Regions from separate parts of the Telluria sp. LT2P34 genome, predicted to be linked through region 2. Evidence: predicted binding sites of a transcription regulator. Region 2 holds the regulator's gene; each other region holds the start of a gene.

Region 1 (5,814 bases), on a different contig from region 2:
TCTCCTTCGATCGTGATCCGCTCATGGTCGATGGCGACTTTCAGGTCATCTTTTTCCACGCCCGGCATTTCAGCCTGGATTTCGTAGGCGCTTTCGCTTTCGGTGAGGTCGAGCCGGGGGATGCTGGCGTTGGTATCGAACCAGCGGCTGCCTCCCTGGGCCAGCGGTGCGAAGAAGTCCTCGAACATGGTTTCGACAAGACGGCCGAACTGGTCCTCGGCCGCGCCTGGCCGATAGGTCGACAGTGGCGTGGTGCCTCGCCTGATGAGATTCATGATTGGCCTCCTTTCCTCGCGATGAAATGCGCGGCATGACGCCGCACCTGATTTATAGGGCAGGGCAGGCAGGATTTCAAGGCGGACCCGAAGAGGCGGAGCGGCCCGGCCGGTGGTGCTTTGCGCAAGGGCAGAAAGCATGCAACCGGCCGGAACCGAAGGGGCTTGCAGTGGTCGTTTTTCGCTGGATTATCGCTGGACTGACTCAGCCGGCCTGGCGCAGCTGTTGCGCGTGGAAGCGCAGGTGGTCTTCCATGAAGGTCGAGATGAAGTAATAGCCGTGGTCGTAACCGGCATGGCGGCGCAGCTCGAGCGGCTGGCCGGCTGCCAGGCAAGCCGCTTCGAAGGCGTCCGGGTTGAGTTGCTCGGCCAGGAATTTATCCGCCAGGCCCTGGTCGACCAGGATGCCTTCCGGGAAGCGCACCGGGCCGTCGCCAACGAGCTCGGTGGCGTCGTGCGCGCGCCAGGCCGCCCGGTCCGCGCCGAGGTAGCCGTCAAACGCCTTTTCACCCCAGGGACAGCGCGAGGGCGCGGCGATCGGGGCAAACGCCGACACCGACCGGAACAGGTCCGGATTGCGCAGCGCGATCGTCAGCGCCCCATGCCCGCCCATCGAGTGGCCGAAGATGCCGCAGCGCGCCGCATCGAAGCCGAATTCGGCCAGCACCGCTTGGCGCAGTTCCAGGATGTAGCTGTACATCCGGTAATGGCGGGCCCAGGGTTCCTGGACGGCGTCGACATAGAAACCGGCCCCCAGGCCGAAGTCCCAGCTGTCGGCCTCGCCCGCCACGCCGGCGCCGCGCGGACTCGTATCCGGCGCCACCAGGGCGATGCCTTCCCGCGCCGCCACCCGCTGGGCGCCGGCCTTGGTCATGAAGGTCTCTTCGGTGCAGGTCAGGCCGGCAAGGTAGAACACGACGGGCAGCGATTTTCCTTCCGCACCGGGCGGCAGGTAGACCGAGAACCGCATCGGCAGGCCGATGGCAGCGGAATCGTGCTGATAAAAACGCTGGACGCCGCCGAAGCAGGCGTGTTCGCTGAGCAGTTGTAGCATACGAGTCTCCTGGTGGTCGATACCGTCAGTATGCCATTTCAGCGCGCGTTTCTAGACGATTCCGGACGCGCCCAGCAGTGCGCCCAGGGTCAGCACCCACAGCAGGTGCAAGCGGGTCCGCCAGATCACCAGGCAACTGCCCAGCGCCAGCAGCCACAGCGGCCAGCCGCTGCGTCCGTCGGCGGCGGAGGTCGCCAGGATCCAGCTCGTGGCCAGCAGCAGCGCGATGACCACCGGCGCCATGCCCAGTTTGAAGGCGCGCACCGCCAGCAGTTCGCGATTGCGGTGTCCCCATTGCGCGACCTGGTAGGTGATCAGGGTGGAGGGCAGCAGGATTCCCGTCATGGTCGTGATCACGCCAAGCCAGGCCGCAAGCAGGCTGCCCGCGTTCATGCCGACTTTCCAGCCCATCAGCGTGACGAACAGCACGTTCGGCCCCGGCGCCGCCTGGGCGATGGCGATCGCGTCGTTGAACTGGGCCTGGGTCAGCCAGCCCTGCTGCTCGACCAGGAAACGGTGCATTTCTGGCGTCACCGCGATGGCGCCGCCGAAGGACATCGTCGACAGCAGCAGGAAGTGACCGAACAGGTTGAGCCAGTCGGCCCAGCCGAGGGTAATCTGGAGGCTGGTCATTCCGGGCTCATTGCCTTGCTAGCCGCGCATGCGGCGCCAGGCCAGCACGCAGCCGAGGCCGCCCAGGCCGACCAGCACATACACCAGCGGCAGGCGCACCAGCGCCACCAGGATGAAGGCGGCCACGGCGATTGCGATGGAGACCGCGAGCGGGAGCGGATGGCGCAGCAGGCTGGCGGAGAGCTTGAGGCCGGCCGCGGCAATCAGGCCGCTGGACACGGCGGCCATGCCGCGCAGGGCGCCGGCCACTTGCGGGTTGTCGGCGAAGCGCGCGTGGATGCTGGCCAGCACCAGCACGACGAGCAGCGGTATCGCCAGCATGCCGGCCAGCGCCGCCAGCGCGCCGCGCAAGCCGAAATAGCGGGCGCCGATCATCATCGCCAGGTTGACGACGTTCGGTCCCGGCATGATTTGCGCCACGGCCCAGTCCTCGATGAATTCGTCCTCGGTCAGCCAGCGTTTCCGGTCGACCAGCTCGCGCTGGACGAGGGCCAGCACGCCGCCGAAGCCCTGCAGGGCCAGCAGCGTAAAGGCGACGAACAGGTCGAGCAAAGACCCGGGCCGGGGACGCTCGCCAGGCAATCAGCCGCCGCCGATCCCGCGCATGACCCGTCCGCTGCCGCCGCACATCGGACAGGATTTGCCGTCGCCGAGTTTGCCGCTGCCGGCGCAGGCTTCGCACACATCTTCGCCGGCGCCAGGCGTGCCGGGTGCGGCTTCATCGCCGGGATTGAGATCGGGTTCGGGCGTGTTGGTCATGTGTTCCTCGCAAGGTGGCGTTGGTGAGGGCGTTCAGGATGGAACCGGCTGCCCGACTATTCTAGGCCGGGTCGACGCACTGCGGCGCACCGGTTGCCAATACGGTAAGTGCGGCAGTATGTACAACTTTTTCGTGTTTTCGATAAGAAGTTGACATTGACATCGCAGGTGTTTCATGAATACTCAATGGCAATGGAATTTCACCATGACTGAGCGAGGTTAGAATGAGCTTATCCGCAGGCGACCCGGTTGCCTTTCCCGGCCCGGACTCCGCCATTACCAGCCCCAGCGCCACCACGGGCGAAGCCAGGTTCGATGCGCGCCAGCGCATGATCGTCGATGACGCCATTTCCGTGCTCGGCAGCACGAATACCATGTCCGCTTTCGAATACCTGCGCTCCCATGGCGTGCGCACCCAGGTCATCGAGCGCGTGCTTCTCGAGCCGCTGCGGCGCCGCGCACTGGTCTGAAGTTTCCCCGAATCTATACATTTCGATGTAAGAATGGCATGTTTGTGGCGTGCTGCTGACGCGGGTTATACACAATTATTTCTTTTTTTTAATAAAGTGCGTGATTCCGCTACCTCCGCGCAACTGCGCGCAAGTCCTTGATTTTTCGTCGTTTTGGCACTGCCCGTCGAATGGGCAACCTGTTGAAACCCGCATCCCGCCGCGTTTGCGCCATGTCAACCCCACCTTTGTCCACAAAGTTATTCACAGACTTTGTGGATATCTAAAAAAGCGCTTTGTTTCCGGTCACTTAGCGGCGAAGCATCGCGTGCTGTGTGAAGAGAACCCATGCACCGTGCATGAAAGGCCTGCTGATATTGCCGTTTGGGAATGCAAAATGGCCTTGCCTTTCGATACTGGACAAATGTACAGTTGCGCTGTTTCCAGACATCCTGTGCCCATGTCCACTGCCGCCGTCGCCATCTCTCCCGTTGCTCCCGCCGCTGCCGCTCCCATGGCGGCAAGCACCACCCCGGACGATCCCTTCGCCGCGCTCAATCCGGAACAGAGGGCGGCGGTCGAGCACGACATCGGCATTGAGGCGCCGCGCCCGCTGCTGGTGGTCGCCGGTGCGGGTTCGGGCAAGACGAACACGCTGGCGCACCGCGTGGCGCGGCTGATCCTGGACGGCGCCGACCCGCAGCGCCTGTTGCTGCTGACGTTTTCGCGGCGCGCCGCGAATGAAATGACCCAGCGTGCCGGAAATGTGTTGCAGCGCGTGCTCCTGCAGGGACGCCAGCCAGGGCGTGGCGGGCAGGGCGCCGCCACGCTGCCCTGGGCCGGCACCTTCCACAGCATCGGCGCGCGCCTGCTGCGCGAATTTGCCGGACGCATCGGCCTGGACGAATCCTTTACCATCCACGACCGCGGCGATTCGGAAGATTTGATGGGCATGGTGCGCCACGACATCGGCTTGACCGGCACCCAGAAGCGGTTTCCCCTGAAAGGGACCTGCCTGTCGATCTATTCGCGCGTGGTCAATTCGCGCGAGCCCCTGGGCCTGGTCCTGCAAAGCACGTTTCCGTGGTGCTGCGAATGGGAAGACGAACTCAAGCGCCTGTTCGGCGCCTATGTCGACGCCAAGCAGGAACAGAACGTGCTCGACTACGACGACCTGCTGCTGTTCTGGGCCGAGATGGCATCCGACCCGGAACTGGGACCCGAGATCGGCGCGCTGTTCGACCACGTGCTGGTCGACGAATACCAGGACACGAACCGGCTGCAGGCGGCGATCATCACCGGCATGAAGCCCGACGGGCGCGGCGTGATGGCGGTGGGCGACGACGCCCAGTCGATCTATTCCTTCCGCGGCGCCACGGTGCGCAACATCCTCGATTTTCCCGGACAGTTTTCCCAGCCGGCCGAGGTCATCACGCTCGACCGCAACTACCGCTCGACCCAGCCGATCCTGGACGCGTCGAACGCCGTGATCGCGGCGGCGCTGGAACGCCACGCCAAGACCCTGTGGACCGACAAGCCGGGCGCCAGCCTGCCGCAACTGGTGCTGATCCCGGACGAAGCCGAGCAGGCGCGCTGGGTGTGCAGGCGCATCCTCGAGCACCGCGAAGCGGGCATCGATCTCACCCGGCAGGCGGTGCTGTTTCGCGCCGCCAGCCACAGCGCGGCGCTGGAACTCGAACTCATGCGCCGGAATATCCCCTTCGTCAAATTCGGCGGCCTGAAATTCCTGGAAGCCTCGCACATCAAGGACGTGCTGGCCGTGCTGCGCTTTGCCCAGAATCCGAACGGGCGCATGGCGGGCTACCGGGTCGCCCAGCTGATTCCCGGCATCGGCCCGGCCACCGCAACGCGCCTGCTCGACGCCGTGTCGGAAGCGCCGGAAGCGCTGGCGGCGGTCGAGGCCTTCGAGGCGCCCGCCAGGAGCCGCGCCGACTGGGACGCCTTCGTGACCCTGTACCGGCGCCTGCGCAGCGCGGATCTGCGCTGGCCGGCCGACATCGAGCTGGTCCGGGACTGGTATGTGCCGCAGCTCGAGCGCCTGCACGACGACAGCCAGGCGCGCGCTGCCGACGTCGAGCAGCTGGCGCAACTGGCCGGCGGCTACGCCACGCGCGAAACCTTCCTCGCCGAGATCACGCTGGACCCGCCGGAAGCGACCAGCGACCGCGCCGGCCCGCCGCTGCTCGACGAGGACTACCTGATCCTGTCGACCATCCATTCCTCCAAGGGCCAGGAATGGACCTCGGTGCACGTGCTGAACGTCGTCGACGGCTGCATTCCCTCGGACATGAGCACCGGCAGCGCGGAGGAAATCGAGGAAGAGCGGCGCCTGCTGTACGTGGCCATGACGCGCGCCAAGGAGTACCTGCACCTGGTGCTGCCGAACCGCTTCTTCATCAAGCAGCAGGCGCAGATGGGCGACCGCCACGTGTATGCGGCGCGCTCGCGTTTCGTCACACCCGCCATGCTCAAGCATTTCGAGGAATGCGTCTGGCTCGACGCCGAGACGGTCCAGTCGAAAAAACCGATGCCGGAGAGTGTGCGCATGCTGGTGCGCGACCGCGCGCGCAATGCCTGGAAATAGGCGAGGGCGTAAATCAGAGAAATGACGGCAAGACCTTGC
Region 2 (5,814 bases):
GAGCTGGCCGACCGAGCCGAGCATACGCATGGCCAGCTGGGTGCCGCCCATCTCCATCGAGAAAATAGCCACGGGCAGGCCCGCTTCGATGGCGACGTTCTCGCCGATGTTCACCGAAAACGCCGTCTTGCCCATCGACGGACGGCCGGCGACGATCACCAGGTCGCCCGGCTGCAGGCCCGAGGTCATGCGGTCGAGGTCGATGAAGCCGGTCGGCACGCCGGTGATTTCGCCCTGGTTTTCGCGCGAATACAGTTCGTCGATGCGCTCGACCACTTGCGTGAGCAGCGGCTGGATCGCATTCCAGCCCTGGGCGCCGCGCGAGCCGGATTCGGCGATGGCGAAGATCTTGGATTCGGCTTCGTCAAGCATCTGCTTGACTTCCTTGCCTTGCGGATTGAACGCGTTGCCCGAGATTTCATCGGCGACGGTGATCAGCTTGCGCAGGATGCCGCGGTCGCGCACGATTTCGGCGTAACGGCGGATGTTGGCGGCGGACGGCGTGTTCTGCGCCATCGCGTTGAGGTATTGCAGGCCGCCCACGTCCTCGGCCTTGCCCAGCGAAACCATGGCTTCGTAGACGGTAATCACGTCGGCCGGCTTGCCGCTGTTGATCAGCCGGACCATCTGTTCGAAGATGATGCGGTGGTCGTAGCGGTAGAAATCGTCCGCATGCATGAAGTCGGCAATGCGGTCCCAGGCCGCGTTATCGCGCAGCAGGCCGCCGATGACGGACTGCTCGGCCTCGATGGAATGCGGGGGAATGCGCAGCGATTCGAGCTGCGGATCTGCAGGGGTATTCATGACGGGCATTATAACGCCTCCCGTCATGCGGCTGAAATAATTGGGAAGTTTCCAGGCGCAAAAAAGCCGGGCGAACCCGGCTTTTTCTTATTAACAACAGTGCATCAGAATCGATGCGCGCCGTTGTTACTCAGGCAGCTTCGCCCACGACAGCGACGGTGATTTCCACCACGACGTCGGTGTGCAGCGCGACGGCGACAGCGTGCTCGCCGGTCGTCTTCAGGGGACCGGTCGGCAGGCGCACTTGCGCCTTTTCGACTGCAAAACCCTGCTTCGTCAGCGCTTCAGCGATGTCGAAGTTGGTGACCGAACCGAACAGGCGACCGTCGACGCCGGCCTTCTGGCCGATGGTGATGGTCATGCCGCTCAGCTTGTCGCCCTGGGCTTGCGAAGCCGCCAGCTTTTCGCCAGCTGCTTTTTCCAGCTCGGCGCGCTTGACTTCGAACTCGGCGACTGCCGACGAAGTTGCACGGCGGGCCATCTTTTGCGGGATCAGGAAGTTACGTGCGTAACCGTCCTTGACCTTGACCACGTCGCCCAGGTTGCCGACGTTAACAACTTTTTCCAAAAGGATCACTTGCATATTTTTCTCCAGAAAATTCTGACTGTACGGCGCTTGAATTAAGCGTTGTGCAGGTCGGTGTACGGCAGCAGCGCGAGGTAGCGTGCGCGCTTGATCGCGGTGTCAACCTGGCGCTGGTAGTGCGCCTTGGTGCCGGTCAGGCGTGCAGGCATGATCTTGCCGTTTTCCTGGACGAAGTCCTTCAGGGTGTCGACGTCTTTGTAGTCGACCTGCTCGACGTTTGCGGCGGTGAAGCGGCAGAACTTCTTGCGCTTGAACAGCGGATTTTGCTGTTTGCGCTTGAGTTTTTCTTTGGCCTTGTTTTTGTCGAACTTTTTACCGAATGCCATTTGAGGCTCCTGTATCTAAAAGGTGGGCCGCTATTGTTTTAAGCGGCGGCACTAAAATCAATGATGTGAAACACCAGGGCTTTGCTGCTGCGGTTCTTCCTGGCCAAAAATCCCGTGAACTGGTGCGCGGCGCCCAACTCGGCGCTGGCGAAGCGGCCCGAAATTTCTCCCGCGGCGAACGCGGCAATTTCGAACTCCACCAGTCTTGCCACACCTGCCTCGACCTGCTGCGAACTGTGCATCAGGATTGCCGAAACGACCGGCACGCCGGCGGGGGTGTAGCGCAGTACGTCGCGTTCAGCGATGGTTGCGACGACGTGTAACTGGTTCACTTCAAGTGTTCAGGGTTCCTGGCGAAAGAATGTTTAAGCAGCAGCAGGGGCCGGGGCAGCAGCAGCAGGGGCCGGAGCCTGGGCTGGCGCTTCCGAGCGGTGGCTCTTGGCTGCGTCTTCGCGCTGGACCGACTTCATCATTGGCGATGGGGTCGTTTCAGCTTTCTTCATCTTCACGGTCAGGTGACGCAGCACGGCATCATTGAACTTGAATGCGGTTTCCAGCTCGACCAGGGTCTCGTTGTCGCACTCGATGTTCATGCAGATATAGTGCGCTTTAGGCAGCTTCTGGATCGAGTAAGCCATCTGGCGACGGCCCCAGTCTTCGACGCGATGAATGTTACCGCCGCGTGCGCTGACGCTGGCCTTGTAACGTTCGATCATCGCCGGGACTTGCTCGCTCTGGTCCGGGTGGACGATAAAAACGATTTCATAATGACGCATGCAGTACTCCTTGAGGACGTTTAAACAAATGCCCACCTCGGCGTCAAGACGAGTGTGGGAAGGGAAAGCCGGCAATTATAGCGCGGATGGCGCGACAACACAATGGGACGGGAAATGTGACAATTTCAGCGATTTCCCTTGCATTCGCCGAAATACTGTACAAAAATACAGTCTGAATCATCAACCATGGCAGATCCATGCTCAAGCTCACCGCAAGGCAACAACAGATCCTTGACCTGATCAAGGAAGCGATCGACAACACCGGCTTCCCGCCCACGCGCGCCGAGATCGCGAAGGAACTGGGCTTCAAGTCGGCCAACGCCGCCGAAGAACACCTGCAGGCGCTGGCCCGCAAAGGCGCGATCGAAATCGTGTCGGGCACCTCGCGCGGCATCCGCCTGATCGGCTCCTCGGTGCATGCGCCGGCATCGGTCCCGCACATTCCGGCGGCGCTCCTGATGTCGCTGCCGCTGGTAGGCCGCGTGGCCGCCGGTTCGCCCATCCTGGCCCAGGAACACGTCGAAGCCACCTACAACGTCGACCCGGCCATGTTCGGCGCCCGTCCCGATTTCCTGCTCAAGGTGCGCGGCTGGTCGATGCGCGACGCCGGCATCATGGACGGCGACTTCCTCGCCGTCAAAAAGATCGACAACGCCAAGAATGGCCAGATCGTGGTCGCCCGCATCGGCGACGACGTGACCGTCAAGCGCTACCGCAAGACGGGCGAACTGATCGAGCTGCTGCCGGAAAATCCGGACTTCAAGGTCATTCGCGTCGAACCGGGCGACGAGTTTGCGCTCGAGGGCCTGGCAGTCGGACTGATGCGCAGCTGGCATTGAGCATCGCTTGAGCGCTTCCTGAATGCAAAAAGCCGCTCGACGCGGCTTTTTTATTTGGCTGACTAGGGAGTCTGTCGCGGCGCGGCGCCCATCGGCTTGTCGAAGTCGTACAGTTTCACCGACGGGCTCTTCGCCACGATGTCATTGTGCTCCTTGACATAGGCTTCGGTCGCGCTGCGCCATGCGGCCAGGTCGGCCAGGACCATCTTCGAGCTGACGCGCGCTTCCTCGGCCAGGTTTTCCTGCACCAGCGCCAGGCGCTCGCCCGCACGCCTGGTTTCGGCTTCGTTCATCAGCTTGGCGATATCGGGCGGAATCAGTTTCACCAGAGGCGAGGCGGCGTTCAGGTTCTTGACGTAATCGTTGTAGCAGGTCTGCCACTTGGTCACGCTGGCCGACACGCGCTCGATGTCCACGCTCTGCTTCGAGATCGCGGGGATGCGCGGAACCGGGCAGTTGAAGGCGCCGGACTTCAGGTCTTCACCCTGGTATTGCTCGACCCAGCGCGTGATCTCGGCACGGCGCAGCGTGCGCTGCTTCATGACTTCAAGCGAACTGATCGCAACTGGATTGCCTTTTGCCGCCGCCTTGCGGAACCAGCTTTCCGCTTTGGCATCGTCGGTGGCGCCAGCTTCGCCGTACCAGTACATCTGGCCCAGGCGCTGCTGCGCTTCGACATTGCCGGCGTTGGCCAGCTTGGTGTAGAGCCGCAGCGCCTCCGGATAGGATTTTTTGGCAAACAAGGCGTTCGCGTCGGCCAGCTCGTCGGCATAGGCGGGGATGCACAGGCTCAGTGCGAGGCATAGCAACAGTTTTTTCATGGGGGCGTTGGATCCGGGTAAAGACCTATCATAGCCTGCACCCCGGCCCGACTCAAGCGCCGAGGGCGACGCGGAAGTCGTCGATCAGGTCTTCGGTATCCTCGATCCCCACCGACACCCGGATCAGCGACTCGGCGATGCCCATGCCGGCGCGGCGCTCGGCCCCCATCTCGAAGAAGATCGTGTGCGCGACCGGAATGACGAGCGTCCGGGTGTCGCCCAGGTTGCTGGCAGGGATGGCCAGCTGCAGGCGGTTCAGGTAGTCGAAGGGGTCGATGTCGTCCCGCAGCTCGAAGCTGAGCAGCGAGCCGCCCGACTTGAACAGCGCGCGCACGATGGCATGCTGCGGATGCGATTCCAGGCCAGGGTAATACACCGCCGTCACCCGCTCATCACCTTCCAGCATGCGCGCCAGCGCCAGCGCGTTGGCGCAGGTGCGCTCCATGCGCAGCGCCAGCGTTTCGGCGCCAACGGCAATGTGGTGCGCCGCTTCCGGGCCGAGCGCCGCACCGAAGTCGCGCAGGGCCTTGGCGCGCAGCTGCGCCATGCCCTGGGCCTGCGGCGGCTGCTTGCGGAAGTTGTCGGCGATGTTGGGGAAGGCGCTCCAGTCGAACACGCCCGTATCCGTCAGTGCGCCGCCCAGTGCGATGCCATGTCCGCCGATCGATTTGGTCAGCGAATTGACCACCAGGCCGGCCCCGACCGCTTTTGGGCGGAACAGGTAAGGCGTGGTCATCGTGTTGTCGACCACGTACAGGATGCCGCGCTCGCGGCACAGCGCGCCGATGCGCGCCAGGTCGGCGACCTGGGTGCGCGGATTGGCGATCGTCTCCACGAAAACGATGCGGGTGTCAGGGCGCAGGCTTGCCGCGACCTCATCGAAGTCGGTGGCGTCGACGAAATCGACAGCAACGCCCTGCCCCGCCACCGTCTGCCACAGGCTGTTGGTATTGCCGAACAGGAAGCGCGACGAGACGACATGGTCGCCCGCCCGCAGCAGCGCCTGGAACAGCGCGCCGATGGCCGCCATCCCGGTGCCGAAGCACAGGCTGGCCACGCCCTCTTCCATCTGCGTGATCTTGTCTTCCAGCGCCGCGACCGTCGGGTTGCCCTGGCGGCCGTAGCGAAAACCCGGCTCCTTGCCCTGGAAGACCGAGGCAAGCTGGCGCGCGTCGCCGTAGCCGAAGGCCACCGAGGTGTGGATCGGCTTGTGCAGCGAACCGTGCTCGATGGACTTCTTCCTGTCCTTGTGCAGGATGGTGGTGGTGAAACCGTAGCGCTTGTCGTTCATGGTCGCCGCTCGACGCTTATTCGGCGGCAAGCGCCGGGTTCAGGTTCAGCTGGGTGCGCACGTCGTCCTCGTGCGGGGCAGCCTTGCCGCCGTTGTGGCGCGCCGTCTCCAGCCCGTCGAGGTAGGCCGGGGTCACGTCGCCGGTCACGTAGATGCCGTCGAAGCAGGAGGCCTCGAAATTGGTCAGGGCCGGGTTCACGTCCGAAATCGAGCGCTTGAGCGCGTCGATGTCCTGGTAGACCAGGCGGTCGGCCGTGATTTCCGCGCAGACTTCTTCCACGGTGCGGCCATAGGCGATCAGTTCCTCGCGGGTCGGCATGTCGATGCCGTACACGTTCGGGAACAGCACCGGCGGCGCGGCCGAGGCGAAG
Region 3 (5,814 bases), on a different contig from region 2:
CGCCAAGCCAGGACGTGGGCGCGCTGGCGGCGAAGGCCGCGCGCCGCCATGGTCCGCTCGAGCGCATCCTGGTGCGCGACGGCGCCCGCGTCCACGTGGTGCCGGCGGCCAGCATCGACTGGATCGAGGCCCAGGACGATTATGTGCAGATCAGCGCCGCCGGCCGCGCGCACTTGAAAAACGGGCGCATGGCCGAACTCGAGGAGGGGCTCGATCCCGGTATGTTCCTGCGCGTGCACCGCTCCTACATCGTCAACGTCGGCGCGATCGAGCGGATCGAGGCGCCGACCAAGGACAGCTGGTGCGCGGTGCTGAAGGACGGCAAGCGGGTGCCGGTCAGCCGCAGCGGCTACGCGAAGCTCAGGGAAGCGATGCGCTGACGGCGTCCACCTGCCACCAGCGCGGCAGCAGCGCGCGTACCGCCGGATCGTCGAAGCGGTCGTCGATCAGGTAGACCACGCCCTGGTCCTGCTCCGTGCGGATGACGCGGCCCGCCGCCTGCACCACCTTCTGCAGGCCCGGATATAGATAGGTGTAGTCGTAGCCGGCGCCGAACATCGCCGCCATGCGCGTACGCAGCGCTTCGTTGACGGGATTGAGCTGGGGCAGGCCGAGCGTGGCCACAAAAGCGCCGATCAGGCGCGCGCCGGGCAGGTCGATGCCTTCGCCGAAGGAGCCGCCCAGCACCGCGAAACCGATGCCGCGCCCGTCGGCGTGGAAGCGTTCCAGGAAACCGCCGCGTTCGCCCTCGCTCATCCTGCGCTCCTGGCGCCAGATCGGCAGCTCGGGATAGCGTTCGGCGAACAAGGTGGCTACCTGGTCCAGGTAGTCGAAGCTGCTGAAAAAGGCGAGGTAGTTGCCGGGCTTTTGCGCATACTGGGCGGCCATCAGGCGCGCGATCGGCAGCAAGGAGGCGCCGCGGTGCGCGTAGCGCGTGGAGATGTCGCGCGCGATGTGCACCGCCAGCTGGCCGCTGGTGAAGGGCGATTCGACATCGATCCAGCCGGCGTTCTGCGGCAGGCCGAGCAGGTCGGCGAAATAATGCCAGGGGCTGAGGGTGGCGGAAAACAGGGTCACCGAATGCGCCCCCGCGAACCTGGCCTTCAGAAAAGGCGCCGGCACCACGTTGCGGATCGAGAGCGTGGTGTCCTTGCCGGCGCGCGCGAGGTCGCAGACCGAATGCTCGCCGAAGGATTCGGCCAGGCGCGTAAACTGCAGGGCGTCGAAGTAAAAACGCTGCAGGTCCGGATCGAAGGGGCCGCCCGCTGCGGCCTCGAGGAGGAAGTCGCTGATGGCGCCGGCGGCGTTGGTCAGCGCGGTGAGCAGTTTTTCGGGCGGGGCGCTCAAGCCTTGGTAAGGCGCGGGTGCGCTTGCCTCGATGTCGCCCCAGGCGCGCGCGACTTTGGTCAGCGCCTTCTTGACGGGTTCCGGCGCCCCGGCGCGCGCCAGGCGCAGGGCGCCGCGGTCGAGCTGGGCCGAATACATCGCACGCGTGCGCGAGACCATGTTGTGGGCTTCGTCGACCAGCACGCTGGCGCGCCAGCCATTGGCCTGGGCCAGCGCGAACAGCATCGCGCTGCCGTCGAAATAATAGTTGTAGTCGCCGACCACGACATCGCTCCAGCGCGCCATTTCGCCCCCCAGGTAGTAGGGGCAGACGCCGTGTGCGAGGCCGACTTCGCGCAGCGCGGGGCGGTCCAGCACCGCCAGGTTTGCCGCCGCCTGGCGTGCGGCGGGCAGGCGGTCGTAGAAGCCCTGCGCCAGCGGGCAGGATTCGCCGTGGCAGGCCTTGTCCGGGTGCTCGCAGGCCTTGTCGCGCGCGGTCAGTTCGAGCACGCGCAGCGGCAGCGCCGGACTGGCGGCGCGGATCGCTTCGACGGCGTCCAGCGCCAGCTGGCGTCCCGGGGTTTTGGCGGCCAGGAAAAAAACCTTGTCGATGCGCTGCGCGGGCGCCGCTTTCAGGACCGGGAACAGGCTGCCGACGGTCTTGCCGATGCCGGTCGGCGCCTGGGCCAGCAGGCAGCGCCCGGAGGCGTTGGCCTTGAAGACGTTTTCGGCGAGCTGGCGCTGGCCCGGGCGAAACGAGGGGTGGGGAAAACGCAGCGCGGCCAGGCCGGCGTCGCGCGCCTCGCGGTGGCGCAATTCGGCCTCGGCCCAGGCCGTGAAGCGCCGGCATTGATCCTCGAACATGGCGCGCAGGTCCAGCGCGCTGCGGGTCTCGTGCAGCGAGGTTTCCAGGCCGCTGCCGATCTCGTAATACACCAGGGCCAGGTTGACTTCATCGAGTCCGCGCTGGGCGCACAGGAGGTGGCCGTAGACGCGCACCTGGGCCCAGTGCAGGTGGCGATGGTTGTCCGGCATCGAGGACAGCTGGCCGCGATAGGACTTGATTTCCTCGAGCAGGTTGAGCGCCGGGTCGTAGCCGTCGGCGCGGCCGCGCACATGGAGCGGCCCATGGTCGCCGGAGAGCGAAACCTCGGCCTGGTAGCCGTCCCCGCGCCTGCCGGTGACCACCGTGTGGCCGGCGATGCCTTCCTGGGCGGTCGGGGAGGGCGTGAAGCGCAGGTCGAGGTCGCCCGCCTTGGCGGTGAATTCGCACAGGGCGCGCACGGCGACGACATAGCTCACGGGCGTGCTTCCCATTCCAGGTAGCACACCGAGACCGGCATGTCGTGCTGGGCGCAGTAGTCGATCCAGCGCAGCTGGTTGTCCTGCAGGCGGTCGCCCGGGCCCTTCACTTCGATCATGTGATAGCGGCGTTCAGCCGGCCAGAACTGGATCAGGTCGGGAAAGCCGTTGCGATTGAGCTTGATGTCGGCCAGGATGCGCTCGCACCAGCGCTTCAGGTGGGCGGCCGGGATGCAGTCGAGGGCGAGTTCGAGCAGGCCCCGCTCCAGGTATTCCCAGGACACGAAGGGCGCCGAGATGCCGGCCTTTTCGTCGAAGTTGGCCAGGATGGTGGCCCTGTAGCGGCCATCGTCGAGCTGGGCCAGGCAGTCGTCGAACTCGCGCGCGCGGCGCCGGTGGAAATCGAGGCTGTACAGGTCGGCCGGCGCGCGGTGAAAGGGGTGGAAAAAGGCGCCCGGAATGGCCGCGAAGATCGCGCGCCAGCACAGCAGGCCGAACAGGGCATTGGCGAGCATGTTCTCGACATAGAACACGGGTGCGCACTCTTCGGCCAGGTGGTCGCGCACGGCGCCTTCGACCCATGGGTCGGGGCCGGGGTGGGGCAGGGATACCGCGAATTGCGCAATCGCCGCGGCCTTGCCTTTCGGGCGCTTCGGGTGGCCGAGTTTGCGCGCCAGGCGCGGGCCGATGCGTGCGAAGTGCTGGCGTTCGGCGTCGCTTTCGGGTGCGCGCTGCGCTTCTTCCAGCGCTTGCCAGGCCTCGCCATAGCGTTCGGCCTTTTCCAGCACCCGGATCGCGCGTCCGCGCGCTCCGGGAAAGCGGCAGCGCGCATAGACCGCATGCGCGCCCATCCAGTCCTTTTGCTTCTCGATATGCTGGCCGACGTGGAACAGGAACTTCTCGCGCCGGCTGTCGAGCCAGTCGTTCTCGAACGCGTGCATGGGCAGGTCGCGCAGGATATCGTCGCCCGGCTCCAGTCCGGCGGCAAAGCGTTCGCGGCAGGCATGCAGGGCGAGGTAATCGTCGATGTCGCTGCGCTTGCGAAATCCGCGCGAGGCTGCCGAAAACTCCACCTGCTCGTAGCGGAACAGGCCCAGGTCGGCCAGCACGAATTCGGTCCAGTCCTGACGCAGGTTGCCGAAGAAGATCAGGCGCAGGCGGTCGCACAGGGGTTTGGCGAGGATGCGCAAGGCGACGTCGGTGCAGTCGCGGTACCAATCCGATAAGGCGCGCCCCTCGCCATCGCCGGCTGCGGCGCGCAGCGCTTCGAGCTGCTCGGCCTTGCGCGCATTCGTGTGCTGCAAGGTCGATGCGAAAGCGATGGCGATCTCGGGCTTGGACAGCAGGTCGAACAGCTCGTCGAGGGAGAGCCGCGGGTCGACCTGGATCCAGCCGGTGGGCAGCAGGTGCTGCGCGGCTTCGACCGGGCAGCCGATTTCGGCATAACGCAGTTTGCTGGCGCGGAAGAGGTCGCCCTTGCGCATGACCATGCGCACGAACAGGGCGCGCGCCGGCTGGGGCAGCGCGGAAAACGCACCGATGAACGCCTGTTCTTCGTCGGTCAGCAAATCGTTGTAACGCTGACCGATCCAGTCCAGGACGGCCTGGAAATTATCCAGATAATAAAACTCGTTTTCCAGAACCCTGTTCATCTCTTGACGCGCTACTGTGCTTATGTACAGTATAGCGCCTGGGAGGATGAACTCCCAGCGGATTCAATGCTCAGGCAAGCGCGCCGTGGTTTTTTCCCACATTCAAGGCTGGGCTGCCTTTGGCGGGCATTTCGCACCCTGGCAGGCCGTTTGCGCCTCGCGTTCGCCGCGGTGGCGTTCGGATTGCGAAATGATGGCCGAAATCAGCGCGACGTCGGTGTCGACCTGGGGCGGTGCGGATGCGCTCTTGCGCTGGCGGGCGGGACTCACGGCGGCTTTGGCGGCAGCGCGTTGCGGCGCGGGTTTCGCGGTGCGCAGGGCAGCACGCTGTGCTTTGTCGACTTTCTTGTCTGCTTTCTTGTCGGCCTTGCGCCCGTTGCTGGCCGAGGCAGTGCCGGACGCGCCGCGCGGTTTGGCTGGCGCCGCTTTCGTGGCCTGCGCCGGCGGTTTCGTGGTTTCCTTCGGCGGACGCGGCGCCGGCTTCGATGCCGCGCGGGCCGGCGCTTCCTCCGGCGGCAGCATGACCAGTGGCGGCAAGCTGTCGCTGGCGGTGCGCAGGGGCGGTGCGGGCTCGTCGACGATCACGGCCGCCTGCGCGGTGTCGGCTGGCGCTGCACTCGGCGCCGCCGCCGGTGCGGTCAGCATGGGCGGCGGCAGCGGTTCGGCGCCGGCCACCACCTGCGGCACGGCGACAATTGCATCGTGCCCGGCCTGGAGCCGCTCGGCAGTCTTGTGGTTGTCGTAGGCCAGCCAGGCGACGCCGCCGATCAGGATGCCGGCGAAGGCGGCGGCGGCGCCGTAACAGGCCAGGCGCAGGTTCGAGGTGCGCGTGCCAGTGCGTCGTGCTGAATCGCGTTCGAGCATGGCGAGGATGTTGTCTTCTCCCACAGCGCGGCGCGACGACATCAGGTTTGGTCTTGTCGAGCCTGCTTGATTTTCGTCTGTAGGGCGCACGGCATACCTCCTAAGATGGACGTTTCTGCTTCGATTAGAAACAATCTGGAAAAAGCCATGCTGATCTTCCAGGTGTTCGACAAGGGCGTGCTCGACGACGCCGAAGGGCGCCAGATCGATTTTCGCAATACCATCATCATCCTGACCTCGAACACGGCATCGAGCACGATGATGGCCGCCTGCCTGAACAAGAGCGCAAGCGAGCTGCCGAAACCGGACGCCCTGCTCGACATGATCCGCCCGCAGCTGATGAAGCAATTCAAGCCGGCCTTCCTCGGGCGCTTGTGTACCGTGCCCTTCTACCCGATCGGCGACGAGGTGCTGGCCAACATCATCCGCCTGAAACTGAACCGCATCGGCCAGCGTGTGCTGGCCAACCACGGCGCCGTCTTCGAATACGACGACGCGCTGGTCGACGCGGTGCTGGCGCGCTGTACCGAAGTCGATTCGGGGGCACGCAATGTCGACACGATCCTGAACGGCAGGCTGCTGCCGGAGATCGCCGACGCGGTGCTGGCGCGGATGGCCGAGGGCGGCGCCATCGCCCGGATCAAGGCCGGCGCGACGAAAGCGGGCAAGT
Region 4 (5,814 bases), on a different contig from region 2:
GTTCGGCAAACCGGCCTTGTACGGCCTGATCGCCAGGGATGCGCGCCGCATCGAGATCGAATTCTTCGTGCACGATGGCCTGACCGGGGCCCTGCTGGCACGGCGCCGCGCCAGCGTGGAACAGGTGGGAGAGCAGCGCGTCGGCCGCGACAAGCCTTTTGGCAGCGCCAGCTTCGCGCAAACGCCGTTTGGTGGCGCGATCCTGCGCGCCCTCGACGAAGGCATCGCCGGCATCATGCTCGACCTCGCTCCCCTGCCCTTCATGGCGCGGGTGGTGCAGGTGCAGGGCGACCGCATTTTTATCGACGCCGGCGGCACCTCCTCGGTGACGCCGGGCGACCAGCTCGTGATTTATCGGCGCGACGCGCGCCAGCAGGTGTACGGGACCGATCCCCTGGTGCCGCTCGGCACGGTCGAGACGCCGGTGGGGACGCTTGCCATCGTGCAGGTGCAGCCCGGGTTTGCAATCGGCACCGTGACGCCGCCCGCGGCCGCGCGCCAAGTCAGCGCCGGGGATATGGTGCGTTTCGATGTGGCGGTGGCGCCGGGACCTTAAGTTGTTGCGGGCGGCCCGTTCAATAGCGCCTTGGCCAGCTTCAGCCCCTCGACCATCACAGTAAAGGCTTCCTTCTTGGTCTTCTCGTCCGGCACCCGCAAGATGTAGGACGGGTGGTAGACGGTCACGACCCAGCGCCCCTCATGCGCGATGGCCTTGCCCAGCGATTCGCCCAGCTTGGCATTCTTATCGCCGAGCACGGCTTTCAGCGCGGTGGCCCCGAGCGCCACGATCACCGATGGCTGGACGCTGGCCAGCTCCTTGTCGAGCCAGTAGCCGCAGGCTTCGACTTCGCGCTGCGCCGGCGTCTTGTGCAGGCGGCGCTTGCCGCGCGGCTCCCACTTGAAATGTTTCACGGCATTCGTCAGGTAGATCGCCTGGCGCTCCAGATCGGCCGCCGCGAACACCTGGTCGAGCAGCTTGCCGGCGGGACCAATAAAGGCCTTGCCGGCCAGGTCTTCCTGGTCGCCCGGCTGCTCGCCGACCAGCATGATCTGCGCCTGCGTCGGTCCTTCCCCGGGCACGGCCTGGGTCGCGTGCTGCCACAGCTCGCAGCGCCGGCACTCGTCGAGCTTGGACGGCTGCTGGCGCTCGGGCTGGGCGTCGGCCGGGGTGATCGGAATCGTAAAACCGCTTTTATTTCCCACGGCCTGGGCCTGGCCGGTGCTGCGCGCCCCCAGCTCGGCATTGCTGACCATGCCCGGGACGATCGCGCCTTCGGGCAGGTTTTTCCAGAAGCGCGAGGGTATGTGGCTTTGCAGGAGCTGGGCATTCACGCGCGCCGGATTGAAGATGCTGCGGTAATAGGTCAGCCAGAGAGCTTCACCGGCGTCATCCAGGTCGGCGGCGCTCGACATCAGGGGGCCCGTGTGGTGCAAGGTCGCACCGTCCCACATCACGCTGGCCTCGGGCGTGCCGATCATCCAGGTCACGCCGCCCATGCGGTTTTTGAAATGTTCGGCCACCTGCGGCAGCACGTCGTGGCGCGGCTCGAACCAGGCGGCGAAGCGCGGCGGGCCAGCCTCCAGGGGACGCTCGCGGAAACGGATATAGGCATGCATGTCGTGCTCCTCGCGCCGCACCGCTTTCACCATGGCCGCCAACTTGACGCCGTCGACGTCGGCCGGCGACTGCACGTCGTGCTCGCCGCGTTGCCAGCGCCAGATCACGCGGTACAGGAAGGCCCAGCGGTCGGGCACGCGGCAGCAGGCGGCCGACTGCAGCATGTCCATGAAGGCACGCGGAATGTGGGGCGGCGGTTTTAGTATGGTAGTGCCGGCAGGAGCATTATCACCAGGCGGCGAGGCAGCCGGCGCACCCGAGAACAGGTCGGCATCGAGCGAGGCGCTCTCGTTCCAGGTCACCAGTTCCGGCGCCACGCAGTGCATCAAGAGGTCGCGCGCGGCCGTGCGCCATTCGGTAAAGCTGGCAACCACCAGCGGCTGGCCGGCGGCAACCCTGGCAGAGGCAGCCGCCGCGTTCATGCCGCCTGCAACTCGGGCCACAGGTTCATCTGCTCGGCCGGGGCGCCGAGGTGGCGCCGCAGCAGGTCGGAACTGGCCAGGCCTTGCGCCGGCTTGTAGTCGGCCGTGACGACGAAGGGCGCGATCTTCTTCATGCTGCAGCGCAGGCGCGACAGATCTTCCCAGCGCACCCGGCGCAGGCGGCGCAGCTCGACGATGCGCTTGGCATTGCGCAGGCCGATGCCGGGCACGCGCGCGATCATGGTTTCCTCGGCGCGGTTCAGGTCCATCGGGAAGTGGTCGCGGTTCGCCAGCGCCCAGGCCAGTTTCGGGTCGATGTCGAGCGCCAGGTTGCCGGCGTCGGGCATCAGTTCGCCGGAGGTGAAACCGTAGCTGCGCAGCAGAAAATCGGCCTGGTACAGGCGATGCTCGCGCAGCAGCGGCGGGGGCGCCAGCGGTACGCTGTCCGGGCTTTGCGGGATCGGGCTGAAGGCCGAGTAGTACACGCGTTTGAGTTTATAGCTGCCGTACAGGGTCTCGGCGGTATTGAGGATGGTCTGGTCGTCGCTGGCGTCGGCGCCGACGATCATTTGCGTACTCTGCCCGGCTGGGGCAAAGGCCGGCAATTTCGGCTCGTCGGCCTTTTCGTCGAGCTTGCGGCGGATCGAACCCATGGCCAGCTTGATCGTGTGCACGTTCTTTTCCGGCGCCAGGCGGGTGACGCTGTCGTGCGTGGGCAGCTCGATATTGACCGACAGGCGGTCGGCATAGCGGCCGGCCTCGGCGATGAGCAGCGGGTCGGCGTCGGGAATGGTTTTTAAATGGATATAGCCGCGAAAATTGTGGACTTCGCGCAGCGTGCGCGCCACGGCGACCAGCTGCTCCATCGTGTAGTCACTCGACTGGATGATGCCCGAGCTGAGGAACAGGCCGTCGATGTAGTTGCGCAGGTAGAAATCGTGCGTCAACTTCACCACTTCCTCGACCGAAAAGCGCGCGCGCGGCACATTCGAGGTACGGCGGTTGACGCAGTACTGGCAATCGTAGACGCAGAAATTGGTGAGCAGGATTTTCAGCAGCGAGACGCAGCGGCCGTCGGGCGTATAGCTGTGGCAAATGCCCATGCCGGTAGTTGCGCCGATGCCGCCGTCGCTCCCGTCGGAAGCGCGTTTCGGGGCGCCGCTGCTGGCGCAGGAGGCGTCGTACTTGGCGGCATCCGCCAGGATTTCGAGCTTCTCGGAAAGTTTCATCGTGGCTGCGAAACTGTATGGGTGTACAGTATATACCAGCCACGATATGTACAGCCCGTGTCGGCAATCGAAACCGTGACAATGGCGGTTCAGTGCAGCACGACAGCGTGGGCTCGAGAGCCCACGCCAGGAACTACACCATCCTCACCTCACCTGCTTGCCGTCCTGATCCAGCACCACCACTTCGCCCCAGCCCAGCGAACGGATCCCGGCTTCCACCTTGCGCAGGTCGCCGATCACCATCCAGGTCACTTCATCGGGCTTGACGAAGCGGGCGGCGGCCTGGCCCAGCTGGGCCGGCGTGAGGGCCTTCAGGTTGCGCGAATAGTTGCTCCAGTAGTCTTCCGGCAGGTTCAGGTTGACGCTGGCCAGCGCCGCGCCTTCGAGTGCGCCGAGCGTCTCGAAGCGGCCGGCCAGGCGCGAGGTCATGTTGCGCATGATGCTCTCGTATTCGGTGCCCACCAGCGGCCGCGCGCCGGCCACGCCCTTGACCTCCATCGCCACTTCGCGCATCGCCTCGACCGTCTTGTCGGTCTGTACCGGCGCCACCGTGATGAAGCTGCGCTGGCCGCGCACGTCAAGCAGGCGTGCGTTGGTGCCGTAGCTCCAGTGCTTGTCCAGGCGCAGGTTGCGGTTCAGGCGCGAGGTCGCGATGCCGCCGAAGTTGTTCATCACCGGCTCGATCGCCAGGTCTTCCGGCTGGCCGTAAGGCAGCGACAGGTGCGCGGCGACGATCGTCGATTGCGGCGCATCCGGCTTGTCGACCAGGTAGAGCTTCCTGCCTGCGCTACCGTTCGATGCGCCGTTCGACGCCGTCACCTGCTTCGCCGGGGCTGTGCCCGCGGCCCACTTGCCAAACGAGGCTTCCAGGGCCGGCAGCAGCTTGTCCATCGTGGTGTCGCCGGCGACGATCAGGGTTGCGCTGCCCGGCTTGAACCAGGTCGCGTGCCAGGCCGCCAGGTCGTCGCGGGTGATGCCTTCGACGCTTTGGGTGCTGCCGCTGGCCGGCTTGCCGTAGGCGTGCTCCGGGCCGTACAGCAGGCCCGGCACCAGGCGGTTCGCCAGGCTGGCAGGCTGCGCCTTTTCCTGGCCGATCTGGGCCACGCGGCGTCCCTTTTGCAGCGTGAACTGCTCTTGCGGGAAGCTCGGCGCCAGCGCGGCGTCGGCCATGATGGCGAGCGACGGCGCCAGGTTGGCGGAGGTGGCCTGCAGCCGCACCAGCGACTGGTCGGCGCCGGTCCCGGTCGACAGGCGTGCGCCCAGGTTTTCCAGCGCGTCCGACAGCGCGAAGGCGTCGCGCGTTTTGGTGCCCTTGTCGAGCAGGTCGAGCGCCAGTGAAGCGGCGCCCGACTTGGCCAGCGTGTCCGACGCGGCGCCGGCGTCCACCGCCAGCGTCGCGTTCACGATCGGCGCCGTGTGGCGCTCGAGCAGGATCACTTTCAGGCCGTTCTTCAGCTGGGCGCGCTGCACGGCCGGGAATTTCACGTCCGGCGCCTCGCCCAGGGCCGGCAATACCTTGCGGTCCAGCGTCGATTTGACGGCAGCCAGTTTTGCGAACGGGCGCACCGTCATCGTGTAGTGGTTGGCGCGCAGCCAGCGCTTGCCGGCGGCCTGCACCTCGGCCGGCTTCGCCTGCGACAGCTGCTCCAGGCGATTCAGGTAGGCGTCGGGCGCGCCGCCGTAGGTCATGCTCTCGGCCAGCACGTCCGAGCGTCCGCCCAGGCCGCCGAGGCGCTCCAGGCTGCGCGAAAAATCGGACAGGGTGCGGGTCTTGACGCGCGCCAGTTCGGCCGCGGTGGGGCCCTTTTCGAGCAGCTCGGCGACGATGGCGTCGACCTCGCGTTCGACCAGCAGCGGATCGGTCCCCGGCTTGACCGTGACCACGACATTGAAGGTGCCGGCCAGCTCCGCATCATTCACGTAGGCGCTGACATTCGTGGCGAGGTTCTTCTCGTACACCAGCCGCTTGTCGAGCCGTGCGCTCTTCGAGCCGGCCAGCACTTCGGCGAGCAGGGTCAAACGCGGGGTATCGGCGTCGCGCCAGGAAGCGACGTGCCAGCTGCGGTAGATGCGCACCTGCGGCACATGGTCTTCCATCTCGTCGCGGATGTTGCGTTCCAGCGTGGGGATCCACTGCTCGGTACGCGGCAGCGGCGGGCCCGGCGGGATCGCGCCGAAGTATTTGGTGACCAGCTCGAGCGCCTTTTCCGGCGTGATGTCGCCGGCCAGCGAAATGACCGCGTTGTTCGGGCCGTAATAGGTGCGGTACCACTCGCGGATGTCTTCCAGCGAGGCGGCGGATAAATCTTCCATGCTGCCGATGGTCGACCACGAATACGGGTGCGAATACGGGTACATCTTGGCGCCGATTTCATTGCGCACGCGGCCATAGGGCTGGTTTTCGCCCTGGCGCTTTTCGTTCTGCACCACGCCGCGCTCGCGCTCGAGCATCTCCTTCGAGATGTAGTTGCCGAGGAAGCCCATGCGGTCCGATTCGAGGAACAGGGTGCGCTCCAGCGCCGACACCGGCACGTCTTCGAAGAAG

The links. The regulator LexA, encoded in region 2, represses DNA repair genes until DNA is damaged. The targets are predictions, from matches to a motif close to ACTGTATNNNNATACAGT.
Region 1: AC56KZ_RS11330 (ATP-dependent helicase) is a predicted target of LexA. The motif match lies at 3,586-3,603, and genes of this name have one in related genera.
Region 3: AC56KZ_RS02815 (VRR-NUC domain-containing protein) is a predicted target of LexA. The motif match lies at 4,294-4,311, and genes of this name have one in related genera.
Region 4: AC56KZ_RS10410 (putative DNA modification/repair radical SAM protein) is a predicted target of LexA. The motif match lies at 3,282-3,299, and genes of this name have one in related genera.

What each region holds. Positions count from the first base shown of each region.
Region 1 is NZ_JCASIN010000003.1:142,153-147,966, forward strand. It holds gene AC56KZ_RS11300 (Hsp20/alpha crystallin family protein) at 1-275, opposite strand, end outside; gene fghA (S-formylglutathione hydrolase) at 481-1,329, opposite strand; gene AC56KZ_RS11310 (chromate transporter) at 1,381-1,962, opposite strand; gene AC56KZ_RS11315 (chromate transporter) at 1,981-2,514, opposite strand; gene AC56KZ_RS11320 (hypothetical protein) at 2,545-2,721, opposite strand; gene AC56KZ_RS11325 (hypothetical protein) at 2,946-3,191, shown strand; gene AC56KZ_RS11330 (ATP-dependent helicase) at 3,631-5,775, shown strand.
Region 2 is NZ_JCASIN010000006.1:22,610-28,423, reverse strand. It holds gene AC56KZ_RS15970 (replicative DNA helicase) at 1-804, opposite strand, end outside; gene rplI (50S ribosomal protein L9) at 935-1,387, opposite strand; gene rpsR (30S ribosomal protein S18) at 1,426-1,716, opposite strand; gene priB (primosomal replication protein N) at 1,755-2,048, opposite strand; gene rpsF (30S ribosomal protein S6) at 2,082-2,492, opposite strand; gene lexA (transcriptional repressor LexA) at 2,690-3,331, shown strand; gene AC56KZ_RS15940 (tetratricopeptide repeat protein) at 3,394-4,152, opposite strand; gene AC56KZ_RS15935 (cystathionine gamma-synthase family protein) at 4,205-5,443, opposite strand; gene purF (amidophosphoribosyltransferase) at 5,460-5,814, opposite strand, start outside.
Region 3 is NZ_JCASIN010000001.1:638,932-644,745, reverse strand. It holds gene AC56KZ_RS02825 (LytR/AlgR family response regulator transcription factor) at 1-380, shown strand, start outside; gene AC56KZ_RS02820 (ATP-dependent DNA helicase) at 361-2,643, opposite strand; gene AC56KZ_RS02815 (VRR-NUC domain-containing protein) at 2,625-4,280, opposite strand; gene AC56KZ_RS02810 (hypothetical protein) at 4,383-5,234, opposite strand; partial or broken gene AC56KZ_RS02805 (AAA family ATPase) at 5,295-5,814, shown strand, end outside.
Region 4 is NZ_JCASIN010000002.1:1,002,721-1,008,534, forward strand. It holds gene AC56KZ_RS10400 (flagella assembly protein FlgT middle domain-containing protein) at 1-556, shown strand, start outside; gene AC56KZ_RS10405 (UdgX family uracil-DNA binding protein) at 553-2,040, opposite strand; gene AC56KZ_RS10410 (putative DNA modification/repair radical SAM protein) at 2,037-3,269, opposite strand; gene AC56KZ_RS10415 (M16 family metallopeptidase) at 3,414-5,814, opposite strand, start outside.